DNA from 3 places in the Pseudarthrobacter sp. BIM B-2242 genome. Region 3 is predicted to be linked to each of the others. Evidence: riboswitches for the same ligand, from Rfam matches in the RefSeq annotation. Region 3 holds a riboswitch; each other region holds the start of a gene.

Region 1 (7,313 bases), 1.3 Mb from region 3:
CGCCCACGCTGGCGGCCCTTTGTGCCTTGGCCAGCGGACCATCCCGGCTGACCGGCATCGCCCATCTGCGCGGCCACGAGACGGACCGGCTGGCAGCCCTGGTCACCGAAATCAACCGGCTCGGCGGCGACGCCGAGGAAACCAGCGATGGACTGGTGATCCGCCCGGCCACGCTGCGTGCCGGCGTCGTACACACGTACGCGGACCACCGGATGGCCACAGCCGGAGCCATCCTGGGCCTGGCCGTGCCGGGCATCGAAGTGCAGGACATCGCCACCACCGCCAAGACCATGCCGGAGTTCCCGCAGATGTGGGCCGACATGCTGGCGCAGGGCAACGCGTCCGGTGACGGAGCGGAAGGTTTCAGCGGTGGCCCGCAGCACTGATTCCTGGGACGAATCCGACGTCCGGATCCGGCCCAGCAAAAAGGGTTCAAGGCCCCGCACCAAAGACCGCCCCAGCCACGACGACGCCGTCACGGGCCGCATCATTACCGTGGACCGGGGCCGTTACACCGCCGTCGTGGGCGAGGACTCGGGCGATGAGCGGATCATCATCGCAGCGCGGGCCCGGGAACTGCGCCGGTCCCCCGTGGTGGCCGGCGACTTCGTGTCCCTGGTGGGGGACGTCTCCGGCGAGCCCGACACCCTGGCCCGGCTGGTCCGGATCCAGGACCGCCGCACGTTGCTGCGGCGCAGCGCCGATGACACGGATCCGATCGAGCGTGCGGTGGTGGCCAACGCCGATCAGCTGGTTGTGGTGGTGGCCGCCGCGAACCCGGAGCCGCGCACCGGGTTTATCGACCGCGCCCTGGTGGCCGCGTACGACGCCGGCATTGAGCCGCTGCTGCTCGTCACCAAAGCGGACGTCAAGGATCCCGCCGAACTGTTGTCCAACTATGAGCACCTGGACTTCCCGGTAATCATCAGCCGCACGTCGGACTCCGCGGCCTCGGGCATCGATGCCCGCTCCGATGACGGCCTCTCGGCCCGCCTGAACAGTGATGCAGTTTCGCAGCTCCGCGCGTACCTCGAGGGCAAGGTGTCGGTCATGCTGGGCCATTCCGGCGTGGGCAAGTCCACCATGGTCAACGCACTTACCGGCGCCGAACGGGCGACCGGTGGCGTGAACGCGGTGACCGGCCGCGGCCGCCACACATCGTCGTCGGCCCTTGCCCTGAAACTGACGGGCGCGCCTGCGGGCAGCTGGATCATCGACACCCCAGGCATCCGTTCGTTCGGCTTGGCGCACGTGGACCCGGACCGGATCCTGCGGTCCTTCCCGGACCTGGAACCGGGCACGGATGCCTGCGAGCGGGGCTGCAAACACAACGCCGCCGCCGTCAACTGCGGGCTGGACTCGTGGGTGGCCGAGGGGAAGGCCGGTCCCACCGGACCGGCCCGTCTTACGTCCCTGCGGCGGCTGCTGGGCTCGGACCCGCGGCTGGAAGGCCAGGAAACCAAGGAACTGGGCAGCATCAGCTAGCGCCAGGAAGCTGACCTCCCCAACCACGCCGCCGTTAGACGGTAGTTTGGAACCATGATCCAATCCGCTTCGAGCTACAACGATGACCTCCGCCTGGCCCATGTGCTGGCTGATTCCGTGGATGACCAGACCATGAGCCGCTTCAAGGCGCTGGACCTGCACATCGAAACCAAGCCGGACCTGACGCCAGTCACTGATGCGGACAAGTCGGCCGAGGAGGCCATTCGCGGCCAGCTGTCCCGTTCCCGTCCCCGGGACGCCGTGCTCGGTGAGGAATTCGGCAGCTCCGGACACGGATCACGCCGGTGGATCATTGATCCGATCGACGGCACCAAGAACTTTGTCCGGGGCGTCCCCGTGTGGGCTACCCTGATCGCCCTCGTGGACGAGGGTGAACCCGTCGTCGGGGTGGTCAGTGCACCCGCGCTGGGCAAACGCTGGTGGGCCGCAAAGGGTGCGGGCGCGTATATGGGCCGGTCCCTCGCCGCTGCAACCCGACTTCGTGTCTCGAACGTGTCCAACCTTGCCGACGCCTCGCTGTCCTACTCGAGCCTGGGCGGCTGGAAGGAACGCGGCAACCTTGACGAATTCCTGGGCCTGACCGAGGACGTCTGGCGCACCCGTGCGTATGGCGATTTCTGGTCCTACTGCATGGTGGCGGAGGGCTCGGTGGATATCGCCTGCGAGCCGGAGCTGAACCTGTACGACATGGCGGCCTTGGTGCCCATTGTGGTGGAGGCCGGCGGCCGCTTCACCTCGCTGGAGGGGCAGGACGGCCCGTTCGGCGGCAACGCGCTTGCCACGAACTCGATCCTGCACTCCGAGGTCCTCAAACGGCTTAACCCGAGCCTGGACGATCTGTTGTAGGCAAGGAATTGCGAATTATCGACGGCGGGTACCTCCTTTTGGGGGTGCCCGCCGCTTGCATCTTCGGCTAATCCGCCAATTCCGGAATGCGCGTAACAAAGTACTTAACATTGGGCTGGGCTTTTCGACGGCGGCGGCGATGTCCTACGCTCTTTAACAGGTCACGAGTGCCAGCGCTAAACCCCGGTTTGCTGGCCGGCAACCCTCCATTCGCGGCGGGGTGCCCCGGGTGACGACCAGGCCGGTCCGGAACGGACCCGGCAAGCGCGGATTCCCGGTATCGGGAGTCCTTTTCAAGTGAGGTCTCCGTGACAACTGCCACCGTCTCCCCCGCCATCCAGAACACCACCAGCGCAGCCATTTCCAGCGAGCTGGCCGCCATTGCGGGACGCCCCCTTTCCGCCGTCACCGGCGCCGAAATCCAGGCCCCGCTGATCCAGGGCGGCCACGTCCGCTACGCCAACCTGGACTACGGTGCATCTGCCCCCGCCCTTTCGGTGGTCTCGGCCTACCTCAACGAGATCCTGCCGTTCTACGCCAGCGTTCACCGCGGGGCCGGCTACGCATCGCAGATCAGCACGTCGGTGTATGAAAACGCCCGCAACATCGTCCGGGATTTTGTGGGCGGCCGCTCCGACGATTCTGTCATCTTCACCCGGAACACCACAGATTCGCTGAACCTGCTCGCCGGGTGCCTGCCGCACACGGAGGGACGCCCCGCCGGCGACGTCCTCTACCTCGATATCGAGCACCACGCCAACCTCCTGCCGTGGCAGGGAGTACCGCACCGCAGCGTTGTAGCGGCACCCACCATCGCGGGGACCGTCGAGGCGCTCCGTACCGAACTGCAGCAGGGCCAGGTCAGCCTGCTCGCTGTCACGGGCGCCTCCAACGTCACCGGCGAAATCCTGCCCGTCCGCACCCTCGCCGCCCTGGCGCACGAGTACGGTGCGCGCATCGTGGTGGATGCGGCGCAGCTCGCACCGCACCGGCGCATCAATATCAGTGCCGACGACGTGGACTACCTCGCCTTCTCCGGCCACAAGCTCTACGCGCCGTTCGGTGCGGGCGTCCTGGTGGGCCGCACCGACTGGCTCGACGCCGGCACCCCGCACCTGGCAGGCGGCGGCGCCGTCCGTGAGGCAAGGCTCGACGGCGTCAGCTGGGCCACCGGCCCGGCCCGCCACGAGGGCGGCTCCCCCAACGTCCTGGGTGCGGCCACGCTGGCCCGCGCCACGCAGGTCATCGCGTCGCTGGACCAGGACCGCTGGCACGCCCATGAGGCGGGCATCCGGTCCTACCTGGTGGACGGGCTGCAAAAGATCGACGGTGTGACGGTCCACCAGATCTTCTCGGACACCGACCCCGGCACCGGCACCATCGGCGTGGTGAACTTCTCGGTGGCCGGTTACGACGCCGGACTGGTTGCCGCGTATCTGTCGGCCGAGCACGGCGTGGGCCTGCGGGACGGCCGCTTCTGCGCGCACCCGCTGCTGAAGCGCCTCGGCCTGCCGTCCGGTTCGCTGCGCGCCAGCTTCGGTGTGGGCTCCCGGCTGGAGGATGCCCAGCGGCTCCTCGCCGGCCTGGAACAGCTCCGCCGCACGGGCCTGGGCTGGGACTATGTGGTGGATTCGGGCCGCTGGGTTCCGGCCAACGACACCCGTGTATACCCCCACTGGGCTCCCAACACGCCCGGCACCGCCGGCGCGGCCCCTTGCCTGGACGACTGAGCGTTTGCGGACTGAGTTGTTCCCGGGGTGAGTGCTCCGGCCCCTGACTGGTGCTGCCCCGCCATGCGGTAAATTCGAAGGAAACCCATGGTGATCAGTTGAAGGAGGCCTCACGTGGCACGGGGTGGCCCCAGGCTTGACCACGGACGCCGCCTGGAGCTCGCACAGAGCTTCCAGGACGGCGGCGAACACTACCAGCGCGTCCGTCCCGGCTACCCTGCCGATTCAGCGGACTGGCTGGTCCCGTCAGGCGCGCGTGATGCCGTTGATGTGGGAGCAGGAACCGGCAAGTTCGCCGCCCTCCTGCTGGAGCGGGGCCTGAGCGTTGCAGCCGTGGATCCCTCCGCCGATATGCTCGAACAGCTCCGCGCGCATTATCCGGAGATCGCGGCAACTCCGGGAACCGCAGAGGCGACCGGCCTGCCTGACTCAGCGTTCGACGTCGTCAGCGTTGCCCAGGCCTGGCACTGGTGCGATCCGCTGCCAGCCAGCACGGAACTTGCACGTATCCTCAGGCCGGGCGGAACCTTGGGACTGATCTGGAACCAGCTGGATACGTCAGTGCCGTGGGTGCACAGGTTGTCGCGCATCATGCATGCAGGAGACGTCTACAAGCCGGGCTTCCGGCCGGTGGTGGGCCTGGAATTCGACGGCCTCGAAAGCCACATGACCCGTTGGGAGGACAGCCTCAGCACAGCGGACATCGTTGAGCTGACCAAGTCGCGCAGCTACTATCTGCGGGCAGGCGAGGCCACCCGGAACAAGGTGCTGGCCAACCTCGACTGGTACCTGCACGAGCACCTGGGACATAACGCCCAGGACCTCATCGCCCTGCCGTACCTGACCCTGACGTGGCGGGCACGCAAAGCGTGAGTGCTGGAGGCCAACGGGTAGGCTTGGAACCGTGAAGACCAGCGCACCCTCTTCCTCCATCGAGGACTACGTCAAGGTCATCTACGGCTTCACGGAGTGGCAGGACAAACCCATCACGTCCTCGCAGCTGGCCCAGCGCCTCGGCGTGGCAAACTCCTCGGTCTCGGAAATGGTCCGCAAGCTCAAAGACCAGGGCCTGGTGGACCACAAACCCTACAGCGCCATCACTCTCACGGCTTCAGGCATCAGGCTGGCGTTGTCCATGGTCCGCCGCCACCGCCTCATTGAGACCTACCTCGTCCAGGAACTCGGCTACAGCTGGGATGAGGTCCATGATGAAGCCGAGCATCTTGAGCATGCGGTGTCGGACACCTTTATTGAGCGCATGGCGGCGAAACTGGGAAACCCGAAGCGCGACCCCCACGGGGATCCGATTCCGACGGCGGACGGGGCAGTCCTGATGCCCGAGGCGCAGCTGCTGGGCGAACTGGACACCGGGCACACGGGCCGGATCACCAGGATCAGCGATGAGAACCCGGACCTGCTCCGGTATCTCGCCGCCGAGGAAATCGATCTCGACGCCGATGTGGAGGTTGTGGGCCGCAAACCATTCGGCGGCGCATTGGTGGTACGGATCAGCAGCGCAGGCAGGACGAGGGACTACGATCTCGCCGATGAAATCACCGCTGCCCTCTGGGTCCACAGCGACCGGCCCCACGCCGGCTGCACCATCGGTGACAGCTGAGTGAAGCAGGCTGGCGCCATGCCGGGCTGGCGTGCCTGGCTCGCCGTGGCAGTAGGCGGGTTTGCCGGGACCGAACTCCGCTACGGCCTGGGGCTCGCCTTCCCTGACCTTCCGGGAGCCGTCCCCTGGACCACGTTGGGCATCAACGTTGCCGGAAGTTTTGTCCTGGCCACCCTCACCACGTTGTGGATCGCCCGCCCACACACTTCCTTCTGGCTTCGTGCCGGGCTGGGGCCAGGGCTGCTGGGATCCTTCACGACGTTCTCGGCCGTAGTTTTTTCGATCGACCAGCTGGCGCGTGCCGGCGAGCATCCGGCGTGGCTTGCCTACCTGGGGTTGTCCCTGCTGCTCGGCCTGGGTGCCGCGGCCGGTGGCTGGCGGACGGGCCGGCGTGTGGCTGACCGGGTGGCGTCGTGACGGGCGTGCTGGTGACGGGGGCGATACGGTGATTGGCGCGCTCCTGGTGGGAGTATTCGGTGTGGCGGGCGCCCTGGTGCGTTTCGCCGTCGACAGCTGGTTCGCGCACCGTACGCAACGGCGGCACTGGCCGTGGGCCACGCTGCTGGTCAACGTCACGGGCTGCCTCATCATCGGGCTCTCCATCGGCATCACCGGAAGGATGGGCATGGCACCCGAGTGGCAGACCGCCGTCGCGACGGGGCTTGCCGGCGGGCTGACCACGTTCAGTTCCTGGACGACCGCCACGGTCCGCCTCCTGAGCGAGGCGCGGTTCGGTTCCGCCGCCCTCAACGTCGGCGTCAACCTGGCGGCAGGTTTCGCTGCGGCAGCTCTCGGCATGGCCATGGCCGCCGCGTAAGCCCGGTCACTTCCCCGGAGCGCCGTGGTTTCGGCCCTGCCGGTTTGGTCCCGTCCCGTATCGTTGACTCTGATGATTAGCAGACGTGACGCGGCAATTGCCCTTGATGTACCGATGGAAATGGCCCAGCGCCACGGCATTCCCAAACGCCTGTCCGAGGCCGAGCTGGGCGAAATCCTGGACAACCCGCCGGCCTGGCTTATCCAGTCGCGGGCCAACCGCACCGGCAAGCGGCCCGTCTGGGTCCACCTGGAGTGCGCCGTCTGCGGCTATGAAGAAGCGGCGCGTCCCAAAAAATGGTGGCCTGACTTCACGTACGTCGTGTGCGAACATCACTCCCCTGCTGAGGTGCCGCGGCTCCAGACGGGCTTCATCAGGAGCGAGTTCGACGGTGTCGGGACCCGCTTTGTGGGCATCGCCGACGTTCCAGCACCGGCCTGATTCCGGGCATTTCATTCAGGTTGGATCAGGCGTATTTTACGAAGTGGGACCATTCGGTCCCGCGTTGTAAGGAGCACGCCATGCCGGATAAAACACCACACCAGCAGCTGAACAAAAAGCCTGTTAAGACCATCAAGGAAAAACGCGCCGAGAAAAAGGCGAAGAACCCGGTCGAAGGCGCACAGGATCCGGTGGCGCACCTGAAGAAGCGCCGGTAGCAATTATCCGGTTGCTGCCATTTCTTCCGGTACGGCCACAAGGTCCAGTTCTTTGCCGTCCCTCAGCACCCGGACCGGCAGCGGCTGCCCGATCGCGTCGGCGAACAGCAGCTTCTGCAGGCTTTCCGCGTTGCTGA
Region 2 (7,313 bases), 1.7 Mb from region 3:
GAGCCCTGTGCCGAAGCCGAGCGCGGCCGGTGCCAGCAGTCCTGCGAAGTCCATGTCCTCCAATTTAGGGCGGGGCATAGAATTAGACCAGCTAAATATTCTTACTTCTATTAAGGAATGCTAATGAAGTCCTTTCAGCTGGAGCAGCTTCGGACGTTCGCCGCGGTGGTGGAAGAAGGCACCCTGGAAGCGGCCGCCCGCAGCCTGTACGTCACGCCGTCGGCCGTCTCGCAGCGGCTGAAGGCGATGGAGGATGCAGCCGGCCAGATCCTCCTGCAGCGCACCAGCCCGGTCCGCCCCACCACCGCCGGCGAGGCCGTGCTGCGGTTTGCCCGGCAGGTGCGGCAGCTGGAATGGGATGCCCGGCAGGAGCTCGACGGCACCGTGGCCACACCCGGCTCGCCCATCCCGCTGGTGGTCAACGCCGACTCCTTATCCACCTGGTTCCTGCAGGCGCTGGCCAGCCTTCCCCCCGACCTCGGCACCTGCTTTGAACTCCACCGGGAAGACGAACAGCATTCAGCACGGCTGTTGCGCACCGGAGCGGTGATGGCTGCCGTCACCGCAACGCCGGAGCCCGTCCAGGGTTGCAGCGTCCAGCCGCTGGGCGCCCTGCGCTACCGGGCGGTGGCGAGCCCGGGCTATGTGCGGCGCTGGTGGCCGGGCGGCCCCGGGCTGGCAGCCGGCAGCCGGGCGCCGGTGGTGGACTTCGACCGCAAGGACGATCTGCAGACCGGTTTCTTCCGTAGCCTGACGGGCGCGGACCTGGCAGCGCCGCGGCACTATGTGCCGTCGTCGGGCGAGTTCGCGCAGGCCATCCGGCTGGGTCTGGGGTGGGGGCTGCTGCCGGAGCAGCAGTGCATGGCCGACGTCGGGAAGGGGGGCCTCGTGGAGCTTGCGCCCGGGAAACCGGTTGATGTTGCGCTCTACTGGCAACGCTGGAAGATCGACTCTCCGGTGCTCAACCAGCTGACCGGCGCCGTGCGTGAGACGGCATCCACGCAGCTCCGCCAACCCTGAGCCTCCGGTCAGCAGCACCACACGCCCGCCATAGGCGGGCCGGGAGCGGCGGCGTTCCGGAAAGGCTTTGGCTCGATCAAAGTCACGGCTGAGATGGGTGGCCGTGCGGCTCGAAATCCGGCGCGACGGTGAGCCACCCGGCGCGGCCCGCCCCTAGACCTGCTTCAGCGCCTGTTCGAGGTCGCCGATGAGGTCGTCCACATCCTCCAGGCCCACGGACAGGCGCACCACACCGTCGCTGAGCCCGATGGCCGCACGGCCTTCGGGGCCCATGGCGCGGTGGGTGGTAGTGGCCGGATGGGTGATGAGCGACTTGGCGTCGCCCAGGTTGTTGGAGATGTCGATGATCCGCAGGGCGTCCAGCAGCGCGAAGGCGGCATCCTTGCCCGAGCGGCCGCCCGTCGCGGCAAGTTCGAGGGTGAGCACTGTGCCGCCGGCCTTCATCTGCCTGGCCGCGAGCTCGTACTGGGGATGTGATTTCAGCAGCGGGTACTTGACCCAGCTGACGGCCGGCTGCTGTTCGAGCCACTCGGCCAGCCGCAGCGCGGAGGCGGAGGAGTGGTTCACGCGGAGCGACATGGTTTCCAGGCCCTTGGTGAGCACCCAGGCATTGAACGCGGAGAGGGCCGGGCCGGTGTGACGCATGAGCTGCTTGACCGGGCCGTCGATGAATTCCTTGGTTCCCAGGATGGCGCCGCCCAGGACCCTGCCCTGGCCGTCGATGTGCTTCGTGCCGGAGTACACAATCACGTCCGCGCCGAACGGCCCGCAGCGCTGCAGCAGGGGAGTGGCAAAGACATTGTCGACGACGACGGTGGCCCCGGCGGCGTGCGCCAGCTCGCTGACCGCGGCGATGTCCACAATCTCCTGCATGGGGTTGGACGGCGATTCGAAGAACACGGCAGTAGTGGGTTCCGACAGGGCTTCGCGCCACTGGTCCAGGTCGGGCCCGTCCACAAACACGGCCTCCACACCCCAGCGCGGCAGGATCTCGTTCAGGATCACAAAGCAGGAGCCGAACAGGGAACGCGCAGCAACCACGCGGTCCCCGGCAGCCAGCAGGGCACCCAGGGCGGTGAATACCGCTGACATGCCCGACGCCGTCGCGAAGCACGCTTCGGTGCCTTCAAGCAGGCGGAGGCGCTCCTGGAAGGTGGCCACTGACGGGTTGCCGTACCGGGAGTAGACAAACCGTTCGTCTTCGCCGGTGAAGGCGCGCTCGGCCGCGGCCGCGGACTCGTAGACAAAGCCGGAGTTCAGGAAGACCGGCTCGGTGGTTTCCTGGAAGTTGGTGCGGTCCAGGCCGCCGCGGACTGCCTGCGTGTCGGCGCTCCAGCCGGCGGCCTCTTCGTTGAAGGTCATCTAGCGGCTTCCCAGGTTGGTGGGCAGGCCGCTGTTCTTCCAGCCGTTGACGGTGCGCTCGCCGTAACGGTCCGGCACACCTTCAAAACCCTCCAGGACGTTGTAGGACGTGAACCCTGCCTGCGTCGCTGCAATGGCGGCGGCGACGGAGCGCTGGCCCGAGCGGCAGATGAACAGCAGTTCCGTTGCGCTGTCCTCGGGGGCCTGCTGCGTGAGGTCGGTGATGAAGTCGGCGTTGGGGATGCCGCCGGCGAACGTCCATGGAATGAACAGGGGATCGTTGTCCGTGGCCTTTGTGTCCGGAATGCCGATGTGCGCCCATTCGCCTTCGGTGCGGACGTCCACCAAAATGGCGCCCTGCTCCAGCTTGGCCCACGCTTCGTGCGGGGTGAGGTCTCCGGCGTAGCTCATGCGTGGCCCTCGCCGTCGAACTCGAGGTCCTCGCTGGCGGACAGGTCATCCACGGCGGTGGCGACGGCGGCATCCGCGCTGGCGATGGCCGACGGGAGGATAAGTGCCTGCGCGACGATCACCTGGCCGCCGTTGGACGTCGCGGCCGGGCTGCCGTGCAGGACATACCCTTCGGCCAGGGCCGTGGAAATCCGTTCACAGAAGGACCTGTCATCCGGCCCGGTCACAAGCCGGTACGACAGTTTTTCTTCAGGGGCAGGTGCGTCAGACACGACGGATCTCCTTCTCTCACGCTTGCAGCTCGAATGTCGATATGCCGAGTATTCACCTGAGGCACCCCGCCGCGAAAGGGAGGGTTGCCGACCGGCCAGTCAGGGCTTGGCGCCGGTTCTCATTACTCCCCAAAAACGTAACATCCGGGGCACCCGGCTGCACCGCCGCCGTCGTCATGTTCCGTAACCAATCCGGGGCCTCCAGCCCCGGCCAGGGGGCCGGACAATCGAGGCATCGGGAACACGGCGTGAACCTTGTGGCAGGAGCGTGGCACGCCGAACTTGGCAGCGGTGCGGTGACGATCAGCAGGCACACCTGCGAAGACCGATAGAGTTTCTGCGGCGGCACCGGCCGTCAGCACAAAAGCCGTCCTGGGGGAGGGTCCACACCGCTATGCCAACACTCTTCGCAAACAGGGGCGTGCCGCCGTCGGCCGTGCCCGGCGTACGGAGCACTTTGCCGGCCGCCCTTGTTGCAGCCGTGCTCCTCCTGATCAGCCTGTTCTCCGCGGGCCCGGTCCACGCGGCCCGGCCTGAGCCGGAGGAGGGCAAACCCCTGCTCGGAGCTGTCCTTGAATGGGGCGAGGACTCGGCGGCGGGATTTGCCGAGCGGCTGGGGGCTTCGCCCGCGCTGCTTGACCACGAGATCTCGCTGCCCGTGCGGTCCGGGGAGGAACAGAACGTCCGGGACTTCTTTGGCCAGGCTGCAGGGCAGGGCGCCCATGCCATGCTCACCGTGCGCCCCTCCATGGCGCTGGGCCAGGTGGATGCCGCAGCCGCAGGGGCCTTCGCGGCCAAGGCTAAGGAGCTGGCCTCTGCTTTCCGGGGCACGCTGCTGATCCGGTTCGCCCCCGATATGAACTCAAGCTGGGTGGAGTGGGGTCAGCAGCCGGCCGCCTACAAGGAAGCGTTCCGCACCATTGCTGCGGAGTTCAAAACCGCGGACGACGCCGGCACCGTGATGGTGTGGCAGCCGTACCTTGGGCGGGACTACCCGTTTGAACGCCACCGGGACGCCCCCGCCGCCGGGTCCGAGGGATACGCCCTGCTGGACACCAACGGGGACGGAAGCTGGAACGGTGCAGACGCAGCATACGCGCCCTACTACCCCGGCGATGACGCGGTGGAGTGGGTGGGGCTGACGGCCTATCACGATGACACCGGCGGCAAGGCCGCCGTCAATACCCTCCCCGCCGGCGGTGAGCTCACCGCGATGGTGACGCAGGCAGGGAGCGAAAATTTCTACGCCACATACGCCGCCGGCCGGGACAAACCTATGCTCCTGCAGACGGCCGCCTTTTACAGCCCTGTTGCAGGCGGTGCTGCGGAAGCGGACATCAAGGGGGCCTGGTGGGACCAGACCCTCGCGGCCGCCACAGCGGACGAATTCGACCGGATCGCCGCCGTCGTCTGGGACGAACGGACCAGCACCCGTGATACCGGGGTGGTCAGCATCGACTGGCGAATTACCGGCAACGCCGGCATCGCGCAGGCTGCCGGCGACAGTCTGGCCGCGTCCGGCCTGACCACCGGCCCGGTCACTGTTGTGAGCGGAGGGCAGCAGGCTACGCAGGCCAATTCCCTGGCCGGGCCTGCTGCCTGGAGTGTCGGGGCGGCCATGGTGATCCTCCTGATTGCCTTGTGGCAGTTGCCACGGCGCGTAGGCGTGATTTCCGGCTGGGGCTACGGGGACCCGTCCAAGCGGGATTCCCGGGTGGACCTCCTCCGGGGCCTGGCCATTGTTTTTGTGGTGGTCAACCACCTGGGCATGACATCGCTTTTCCAGCTGCTGACCCAGGAGACGGTGGGGTTCGTTTCCGGCGCAGAGCTGTTTGTGCTGTTCTCCGGTTTGGTGGTGGGGATGGTGTACGGGCCGAGGGTGAAGGACGATTTCGGCAAGGTGGTGGATCTGACGTCCCGCCGGGCCGGAAAGCTGTACGTCACCGCCCTCGCGGTCCTCATCGGTGTCTTCCTGCTCTCGCTGCTGCCTTTCTTCCAGACCGACGCGCTGACCACCTACGTTGACCAGGGCACGGGCGGCGCGGGGCACAACGCCGCCGGCCGGACCTATGACCTGTATGCAGGAATGGAAACTCTCCTGCAGTTCCCGGTGCCCGCCCAGGTCCTGCCCGCCATCGTCCTCCTGCAGTTCGGTCCCTGGCAGTTCAACGTGATGGGCCTCTATGTGGTGCTGCTGCTGGCCAGCCCCCTGATCCTTGCCGCGCTCAACCGCGGCAAGGCCCTGTGGGTTCTGGGCGGCACGCTGGGGATCTACGCCGCGGGTGCTGCCACCCGGGTCAGGCTGCTGCCCTCCCAGTTCGAGGACTCCTTCCCGCTCCTTGTCTGGCAGGTCCTGTTTGTGGTCGGCCTGGTGGCGGGCTACCACCGGCGCCGCATCGTCGCCTGGCTGTCGGCGCATCATTGGGTCGTGGTGGCGTCCACGGTGCTGGCGTTTGTTTTCGCCTTCCTGTCCTGGTGCAACCCCTACCTGGCCAACGGGTTCGACCTGCGCCTGGCCGTCATTCCGGACACCGCCTACCGGGCCATGTACGACGCCTTTTTTGCCCGCACCTACCTGGACCCCGGCCGGCTCCTCAACGTCCTGGTCCTGGTGGTGGCCGCCTACGCATTCCTGACCGCGTACTGGAAGCCGGTGGAACGGGCCCTGGGCTGGTTCCTGATTCCGCTGGGGCAGGCCACGCTGTACGTCTTCATCATGCACGTTGTGCTCATCGCCGTGATCGCCAACATCCCGGCACTGCGGCAGGGCGACATCCTGGTCAATACGGCCGCCTATGCGGTCATCCTGGGGCTTCTCTGGGTGATGGTGAAGAAGCGGGTCCTGTTCGGCATCATCCCCACCTGAGCCGCTGTCCGCTGACCCCCTAAGCCCGCTGACCGGGCGTCAGGCCTTAAGGATCAGGGCCTCGCCCTGGCCGCCGCCGCCGCACAGGGCCACAACACCGGTGCCGCCGCCGCGGCGTTTCAGGGCGAGGGCCTGATGCAGCACGAGGCGGGCCCCGGAGGCGCCCACCGGATGTCCCAGGGCAATGGCCCCGCCGTCGGCGTTGATTCTTTCGGCGTCGATCCCCAGGTCCTTCGCAGACTGCACCACCACCGAGGCGAAGGCCTCATTGATCTCGATGAGGTCCAGATCTGCCACGGTCAGGCCCTCGAGTTTCAGGGCGCGCCCGATGGCCCGGGAAGGTTGGGAGTGCAGGGAGCCGTCTGGTCCGGCAGTCTGGCCGTGGCTGCCGATCTCAGCGATCCAGCTGAGCCCGGCCGCTTCCGCCGCTGCCTTGCTGGCCACCACCACGGCGGCTGCACCGTCGGACAGCGGCGAGGAGGACCCGGCGGTGATGGTGGCGGTGTCCGCTGTGGAGAAGGCGGGTTTCAGCGCCGCGAGGGTCTCGGGCGTCGTGCCCGGCCTGATCCCTTCGTCTGTATCAATCACGACGGCGGCGCCGCGGCGCTGCGGGACCTCCACCGGAGCGATCTCCTCGGCCAGGTACCCGGCCGTCCGGGCGGCTTCGGCCCGTTGATGGGAACGGGCAGCGACGTCGTCCTGGGCCTGGCGGCCGATGCCAAGGCGTGCATTGACGGCGTCCGTAGCGGAACCCATCAGCTCGCCGGTGCGGGGGTCCTGCAGGCCGTCAAAGTTCAGCGCATCCAGCAGCGGCGCATCGCCGATGGCAACGCCGCTCCGGAGCCGGGGCAGCAGGTGCGGAGCGTTGGTCATGGATTCCTGGCCCGCTGCGACAATGAAGTCGGCCTCGCCGGCGCGGATCATCCGGGCGGCATCGATCACGGCGGTCAGCCCGGACAGGCACAGTTTGTTGATGGTCACGGCGGGCACGTCCCACCCGATTCCGGCGGCGAGGCTGGCCTGCCGTGCGGGTCCCTGGCCGGCGCCGGCCTGGATGACCTGGCCCACGATCACGGCCTGGACCTGCTCCGGCGCCACGCCCGTCCGGTCCAGCGCATGGCGGATGGCGTGGGCGCCAAGTTCGGTGGACGTCAGCCCGGCCAGGCCGCCGCGGAACCGGCCGAAGGGAGTGCGGGCACCGCCCAGGATGACCGGGGTGCGGTCGGCGGTGCCGCCGGCTGCTGCTGGGGACGGATCAACCTTGGCGTCGTTGCCCATGGTGGTGCCTTTCGGTAGTGCCGTTACTGCCAGCATGCCACGGATGGCAGGTCCCGGCATGCTCTTAACTGTCCATGAACCGCGTTCATCTTCCGGAAATGTGA
Region 3 (7,313 bases):
GCTGGAGCCTCTGCTGCCCAAGTCCCTGCCGCAGCGCACATGGCGGGAGGCCCGCTCCGGCGATTTGGTGTGGGCCCGCACCCACTTTGTCCCGTGGGTGGTGCGGCGGCTGCGCAACCGGTCCTCAGGAGACGGCATCACGGCAAAACGTCCGACGCCGGGCCCCGTGTTTGGTCCGGGCGTCCCCTTGGGTTCCGGTGAAGGTCCCCTGGGCACCACCGGAGCCCGCCGCTAGCCGCAGGCGAAGGATCCCCCGTGACAGATGCGCCACCGGCCATGCAACAGGATGAGGCTGTGCGTCGCCGGCTGCATGCGCAGTTGCTGCGAGGGTCCCGGGCTCAGTTCCCGCACGATGTCGTCCGCCACCTCCTGGCTGTCCAGGCGCAGGAGTTTCCCTACGCCCGGTGGAGCCTGGCGCAACGCACCCGCGGGCACGGAGTTGCCGGGGCGGCCGGGACCGCCTCCGCAGCGGATGTGGAGCAGGCGGTGTCAGACGGCCGGATCCTCCGCACCCACATTCTGCGGCCAACCTGGCATTTTGTGCACCGGGATGATCTTCGCTGGCTGACTGCGTTGTCAGCACCCCGGCTCCATCAGATCAATGCCGGCACATACCGGCGGACAGGGATCGACGCTGCTGCCGCGGAACGGAGCGGACGGGTGCTGGCCGACGCCGTGCAAGGCGGACGGCACCTCACCCGTGAGCAGCTGGCGGAGAAGCTGCAGCGTGCCGGGTTTTCGGCAACCGGCCTGGGCCTGGCTTACCTGATCATGCACGCCGAGATCAGCGGAGTATTGACCAGCGGAACGCCCGTGCGCAGTCCCGGTGGCGCCTTGAAACAGACGTATGCCCATTTCGACGAGCGCGTACCGGCCGGACCCGGTGGGACGTTGGACCGGGACGAGGACCTCGGCGAGCTTGTCCGGCGGTACTTTGCGAGCCGGGGTCCCGCCACGGTCAAGGACTGCGCCAACTGGTCCGGCCTCACCTCCACCGATGTCCGTCACGGCCTCGCGCGCGTCCTCGACTCGGCTCCGGCGGTTTTGGAGACAGCGGTGATTGACGGCGTCGTGCACTACGTGGCGGCGGGTACTGAAGTTCACGCGCACCACGGCGGGGCTGCGGGTGAAGCCCCGCGGATGGACCTGATCCAGTGCTATGACGAGTACGTGATGGGATATTCGTCAACACGGCACTATTTCGGCGGTACCGCCCCGGCGTTCCCGTTGGGCGGGGCACCCATGCACGTTGTGCTGCTGGACGGGCGGATGGCCGGCTCCTGGCGGCACACCCTGTTTCCGGGCCGCTGTGAATTGGACATCCGGCTGTTCGATCCGCCGGAACCGGGCTTGCGTCCGGACTCAGACCGGAGCAACGCCGTGGAGCGCGCGGTGCAACTCGCCGTGGAGCGATATGGAACATTCCTTGGAATCCCGGCCGTCCGGGTGAAGCCGGGGACTTAAGCCCGCCGGGGTTTAAGCTGGAAGGACACATATGAGAGGCGTTACACCGTGAACAGCTTGTTTTTCTGGATCATCATCCTGTCGTTTGTGATACCGATGGCGATGCGGATGTACCGGAAGTCTGTCAACAAACGGAACCAGGGCCAGGGCTTCTCCGGGGGTTACCCCGGCCAGTTCCCCGGCGGTGGTCTCGGCGGGGACGGCCAAAACCCGGGACAGCAAAACCGGCAGCCCCGCGACGGCTATACCCAACAGGACTACATGAGCGGCGGCTTCCGCCAGATCATGAGCCCGCAGCCCCTGCCGCCGAGCGAGCCGCTGCCTCCCATGAAACCCGTTCCGCCCATGGATCAGCAGTTCCCCGACCAGCGGGCAGAAGCACCCAAGGCGCCCGCTGCCCCGGGAACTCCTGCGCCGCCGTCGGCCCCGCAGGGCTACCGCGCCCGGAAGCTCGCTGAACTGGACCAGCAGTACAGCAACGGCGAGCTGGCCATGGAGGAATACATGAAGCGCCGCTCCGACATCATGAACGGCTGATCCGGGGCACGACGCTGATGCCGGCCAGGACGCTGAATCCTGCCGGAACCTAGACCAGGAACGTGCTCCGCAGCTGACTGCCCAGCTGGCCGATTTCGGTCAGGAAGCCGTCATGGCCGATGGGGGCCTCGATGACGTGGACGTCCACGTCACCCGGCAGCGCATCGGCCAGTTCGCGGGACTGCGACGGAAAGTACAACCTGTCGCTGTCCACAGCTGCGACGAAGAACCTGGCAGTAGCGCGGCTGAGCGCCTCGTCCAGTGAGCCGCGTCCGCGGGTGACGTCGTGGCTCATCAGGGCATCGGTCAGGGCGATGTAACTGTTGGCGTCGAACCGGCTGACCAGTTTCTTGCCCTGGTGGTCCAGGTAGCTTTCCACCTGGTAGCGGCCGCGCTCCCCCAGCGCTGCGGCTCGAAGCGGCGATTCCGGGAGCTGCGCCGAGCGCCCGAACCGGCCGTCGAATTCCTCCGCGGAGCGGTAGGTGATGTGGGCGATCCGCCGGGCCAGGGCCAGTCCGTCCTCGGGCAGCGGACCGCCGTAGTAGTCGCCGTCGTTGAAATTGATGTCCTGGCGGATGGCCAGTGTCTGGGCCTGGGCGAAGGCGATCTGTTCAGCCGTGCTCGCGGCCCCCACGGAAATAACAGCGCAGCGCTGCACCCGTTCCGGATAACTGACTGCCCACTCCAGGGCACGGGCTCCGCCCATGGAACCTCCCAGCACGGCGAACCAGCTATGGATGCCCAGCTGGTCAGCCAGCCGCGCCTCAGCGGCCGTTGTATCGCGCAGCGTCACCAGCGGAAACCGGGAGCCCCAGGGTTTTCCGTCCGGCGCCTCCGACGACGGCCCGGTGGACCCGTAGCAGCCGCCCAGAATATTGATCGAGACCACAAAGAACCGGTCGGTATCCACTGGTGCACCCGGTCCGGCGAGCTGTTCCCACCAACCGGGCTCGTCACTGTCGCCGCGCGTCACGTGGGTGCTGCCGGTCAGGGCATGCTCAATCAGGACAGCGTTGGAGCCGTCAGCGTTCAGCGTTCCCCATGTTTCATACGCCAGGGTGACCTCGGGAAGGTAACCGCCGGCCTCGAGCTGCAGGGCGCCAACGGTGGCATAGCGCACTACGCCGTTTCCGGGAGCCGCTGTTCGGGAGATGGTGATCGTCATGGAAAGGACCTCTTCTACGCGCTTGCCTGCCGTCAATTGACCGGCAGGCCAGGTCCTCACCCGGGGCACCCCGCCACGAAAGAGGGTTGCCGGCCAGCAAGCCGGGGCTGTCGCTGGCACTCATGACCTTCCATGAGTGTACGAAACAGCCCCGGCCTATGGCCAAGCGTGTGACTGGTTGTGACTTTCGGGTGATTACTCCCCGGGCCCGCCCCCGGTGGCATCCTTGGCCGCCCGGAAGCCTGCTTCGAGGTCGGCGATGATGTCGTCGATGTGTTCGATGCCCACCGACAGCCGGACCAGCCCGGGCGTCACACCCGCGATGGCCTGCTGCCCGGCCGAGAGCTGGCTGTGCGTGGTGGATGCCGGGTGGATGACCAGGGACCGGACGTCCCCGATATTGGCCACGTGCGAGTGGAGCTCCAGGGCGTCCACAAAGCGTTTGCCTGCCTCCGCCCCGCCGGCCAGGTTGAACCCCACCACCGCGCCGGTGCCCTTGGGGCCGTACTTGCGGCCCCGTTCGTACCAGGGGCTGGACGGCAGGCCCGCGTAGGCGACCGATTCGACGTCGTCCCTTGCCTCCAGCCACCGCGCAACGTGGACGGCGTTGGCGACGTGCCGTTCCACGCGCAGGCTGAGCGTCTCCAGCCCCTGGGCAATCAGGAAGGCGTTGAACGGGGACACTGCCGAACCGAGGTCGCGAAGCAGCTGGACGCGCGCCTTCAGGATGTAGGACAGGTTGGCGCCGAGCGCCCCACCGGCGCCAAGATCCGTGGCATAGACGAGTCCGTTGTACGTGGGATCGGGGGTGTTGAAGCCCGGGAACCGTGCGGGGTCCTTGCCGAAGTCGAACTTGCCGGAGTCCACGATCACGCCGGCGATTGCGGAGCCGTGCCCGCCCAGGTACTTTGTGGCCGAGTGGACAACAATGTCCGCGCCCCATTCGAGGGGGCGGATCAGGTAGGGCGTGGAGAGGGTGTTGTCCACGATCAGCGGCACACCGGCGTCGTGGGCGGCCTGTGACACGCCTTCGATGTCCAGCACGTCCTGGCGCGGGTTGGAGACCACTTCGGCGAAGAAGAGCTTGGTGTTGGGCTGCACGGCGTCGCGCCACTGCTCCAGGTTGTCGGGGTCCGCCACAAACGTCACGGAGATGCCGAACTTCTTCAGGGTGTGCGCCAGCAGGTTGTACGTGCCGCCGTACAGGCTCGGGCTGGCCACCACGTGGTCCCCTGCTTCGGCAATGTTCAGGATGGCAAACGTTTCGGCGGCCTGCCCGGAACTCAGCAGCAACGCGGCGAGACCACCCTCCAGGCTGGCGATGCGCTGCTCCACAGCGTCCTGCGTGGGGTTGCCGATGCGGGTATAGATCGGCGCAAGCTCGGCAAGGGCAAAGCGGTTGGCGGCGCTTTCTGCGCTGGGGAAGACGAACGACGTCGTCTGGTAGATCGGGAGGGCACGGGCACCTGTGGCGCTGTCCGGCTCCTGGCCAGCGTGGATCTGGCGGGTTTCGAAAGACCATCCGTTCGACATTCAATGCTCCTTGACGTGGTGTGGCACTGCTCGGTTGCGTTCAGCATAGGAAGACTTCCCGACAGGGAACATGATTGTGACGAAGGTGGTCAAAAGGCTGTCTCCGGTGTCCCGGTGCCGGATTTTCCTCAACGGCCGCAACACAAAATCCCAGTAAGGCTACCCTTAGCTGAGAGGCTCATCACAAAGTGCCAAGATGATGGCATGCGCATGGATCACGTCTCTTACGCCTGTGAACAAGATGGCCTCGTTGCCACCACCGAACGTATTTCGTCCGCCCTCGGCGTTGAAGCCGTGAAGGGTGGAGTGCACCCCCGTTTCGGAACCCGGAACATGATCATTCCCCTCGCCGGACACAAATACCTGGAAGTTGTGGAGGTCCTGAACCACCCGGCCTCGGACAAGGCTCCCTTCGGGCAGGCTGTCCGGGCACGGTCCGAAGCCGGCGGCGGCTGGATGGGCTGGTGCGTCGAAGTGGACGATCTCGCCCCCTTCGAGGAACGTCTGGGCCGTGCGGCGGTCAACGGCAACCGCAAGTTTCCGGACGGCCGCGAGCTGATCTGGAAGCAGATCGGCATCCTTGGCCTGATCGCGGACCCGCAGGTTCCGTACATGCTCAAGTGGGAAGGCGACCCCGCCCTCCATCCGTCGAATGCTTACGAAAGCAACGTCAAGATGAGCTGCCTGACCATCGCCGGCTCTGCCGAGCGCGTTACGGAGTGGCTCGGGGAACCCGTGGAGAAGCCGCTGGAGGACGTCGCTGTTGAGTGGGTCGCTCCCAAGGGCACCCCCGGCATCCTGTCCGTAACCTTCGAAACCGCCACCGGGGCCGTCACCATCTGACGGTTCCACCTGACCGAATCCCTACTCTCCCGGGCAGCGCCGCCCGGGCAACAACTTCGGCCGCCTTCAGCGGGTGTCAACGACGCCACCCGCTGACGGCGGCCGAATCGCTTTAAGCCCGGAGCCGCTTCTCATCAGTCCGGGCCGGCCAGCCCTTGGGTCAGCCCAGGCCCACTGCCCTGCCGAACAGGCTGAAGCCAACAAACGCCACGATGTCCAGCAGTGCGTGCGCGATCACCAGCGGCATCACCCGCTTGGTCCGGGTGTACAGCCAGGCGAACACCAGCCCCATCACCACGTTGCCGATGAACGGCCCGAAGCCCTGATACAGGTGATAGGTGCCCCGGAGCACGGAACTTGTGACTATGGCCAGGGGCATGCTCCAGCCGAACTTGCCGAAGCGGTCCAAAAGGTAGCCCACCACAATAACCTCCTCCACCACGGCATGCCGCAGCGCGGAGAGAATCAGGACCGGAATGGTCCACCAGTGGGCGTCCAGTGCGCTGGGAATGATGGCGGTGGTGATCCCCAGTGCCCGGCCGGCGGCGTAAAGGCCGAGGGAGGGAATCCCGATTAGTGCTGCAAGGCCCAGGCCCTGCAGCAAGTCACGGCCCGGCCTGGCGAAGTTGAAGCCGAGTTTCTGGAAGGCCGAACCGCCGTGTCCGTCCGCGCCAGTTCCGGGCTGCCGCTGGTCCGTGAGGAAATAGATGACCAGCAGCACGGGCACCAGGGCAAAGACAATGTCCAGCAACTGGTATGTGAGGTCGAAATACTCGCGGCTGCTCCGCGACTGGTTCAGTGTTGAGGTTCCCTCTGCCAGTGGCGCCCGCGACATCTTGTCGAGCAGTTGAACAACGGAGTACACGGCGGACTGACCAAGGGACAGTCCCAGGACAATCCAGACTTCGATCCGCAGCCGACGGCGGGAGGGAACCAACATGGTTCCATCTTGCCTGCTGTGGCTGGTTCTTCGCTGATTAGCGACAGCCCGGCCCGCCGGGCACACCCAAGTGAGAGAGCGTTCGCCAAAAACCCACATCAAGTGAGAGAGCGTCCGGAGTGGAGACTTATGCTTGGGGCTTATGAGCGCGCCAGGGAAAATCATCATGATCCGGCACGGCCAGTCCACGGCCAACGTCGATACCTCCATCTACAACAGGGTCCCGGACTACCGGATTCCGCTGACTCCGCTCGGGCTTGAGCAGGCCGCCGCGGCCGGCGAGAAGATCCGGCGGGAGTTGGACGGGCGGCAGGTGTGCGTCTATGTATCTCCCTATTTGCGGGCCTACCAGACCCTGGAGGCGCTCAACCTTGGCGGTCTCACCGAGCGGGTCATCGAAGAGCCGCGCCTCCGTGAGCAGGACTGGGCCAACTTCCAGATCAGCGGAGAAATTGAGGACCAGAAGGAGCTGCGCAACGCCTACGGCCATTTCTTCTACCGGTTCCGGGAGGGCGAATCAGGGTCGGACGTTTACGACCGGATTTCATCGTTTATGGAAACGCTCTACCGGCATTGGTCCAAACCGGACTACGCCCCGAACACGCTGCTGGTGACCCACGGGCTGACCATGCGGCTGTTCTGCATGCGCTGGTTCCACTGGTCGGTGGAGTACTTCGAATCGCTCAACAACCCGAACAACGCCGAGGTAAGGACCCTGGTGCGCACGGAACTCGATAAGTATGAGCTGGATATTCCGTTCACCCAGTGGGTGGAGCGGCGGGTGGATGAGACCGTCCTGGATGCGCCGCCGGTGTTGTACTAGTGCCGCTA

What was found. A riboswitch is a leader RNA that binds a small molecule or an ion and turns the genes downstream of it on or off. The one in region 3 is predicted to bind S-adenosylmethionine.
Region 1: it holds a riboswitch for S-adenosylmethionine, as region 3 does, so the genes downstream of both, IDT60_RS12390 (aminotransferase class V-fold PLP-dependent enzyme) here and IDT60_RS06240 (homoserine O-acetyltransferase) in region 3, are expected to answer to the same signal.
Region 2: it holds a riboswitch for S-adenosylmethionine, as region 3 does, so the genes downstream of both, IDT60_RS18680 (DUF1737 domain-containing protein) here and IDT60_RS06240 (homoserine O-acetyltransferase) in region 3, are expected to answer to the same signal.

Annotation. Positions count from the first base shown of each region.
Region 1 is NZ_CP061721.1:2,692,338-2,699,650, forward strand. It holds gene aroA (3-phosphoshikimate 1-carboxyvinyltransferase) at 1-386, shown strand, start outside; gene rsgA (ribosome small subunit-dependent GTPase A) at 370-1,485, shown strand; gene hisN (histidinol-phosphatase) at 1,540-2,352, shown strand; SAM riboswitch class IV at 2,512-2,625, shown strand; gene IDT60_RS12390 (aminotransferase class V-fold PLP-dependent enzyme) at 2,661-4,082, shown strand; gene IDT60_RS12395 (class I SAM-dependent methyltransferase) at 4,197-4,955, shown strand; gene IDT60_RS12400 (metal-dependent transcriptional regulator) at 4,987-5,700, shown strand; gene IDT60_RS12405 (CrcB family protein) at 5,719-6,117, shown strand; gene crcB (fluoride efflux transporter CrcB) at 6,146-6,517, shown strand; gene IDT60_RS12415 (hypothetical protein) at 6,590-6,958, shown strand; gene IDT60_RS12420 (hypothetical protein) at 7,039-7,176, shown strand; gene IDT60_RS12425 (S1C family serine protease) at 7,180-7,313, opposite strand, start outside.
Region 2 is NZ_CP061721.1:4,036,009-4,043,321, reverse strand. It holds gene IDT60_RS18700 (LysE/ArgO family amino acid transporter) at 1-54, opposite strand, end outside; gene IDT60_RS18695 (LysR family transcriptional regulator ArgP) at 124-1,020, shown strand; gene IDT60_RS18690 (O-succinylhomoserine sulfhydrylase) at 1,174-2,382, opposite strand; gene IDT60_RS18685 (rhodanese-like domain-containing protein) at 2,383-2,793, opposite strand; gene IDT60_RS18680 (DUF1737 domain-containing protein) at 2,790-3,065, opposite strand; SAM riboswitch class IV at 3,079-3,192, opposite strand; gene opgC (OpgC domain-containing protein) at 3,460-5,931, shown strand; gene IDT60_RS18670 (acetyl-CoA C-acyltransferase) at 5,971-7,209, opposite strand.
Region 3 is NZ_CP061721.1:1,357,511-1,364,823, reverse strand. It holds gene IDT60_RS06255 (SGNH/GDSL hydrolase family protein) at 1-235, shown strand, start outside; gene IDT60_RS06250 (winged helix DNA-binding domain-containing protein) at 256-1,464, shown strand; gene IDT60_RS06245 (hypothetical protein) at 1,513-2,001, shown strand; gene IDT60_RS06240 (homoserine O-acetyltransferase) at 2,051-3,166, opposite strand; SAM riboswitch class IV at 3,180-3,294, opposite strand; gene IDT60_RS06235 (bifunctional o-acetylhomoserine/o-acetylserine sulfhydrylase) at 3,362-4,699, opposite strand; gene IDT60_RS06230 (VOC family protein) at 4,904-5,542, shown strand; gene IDT60_RS06225 (CPBP family intramembrane glutamic endopeptidase) at 5,703-6,482, opposite strand; gene IDT60_RS06220 (histidine phosphatase family protein) at 6,625-7,305, shown strand.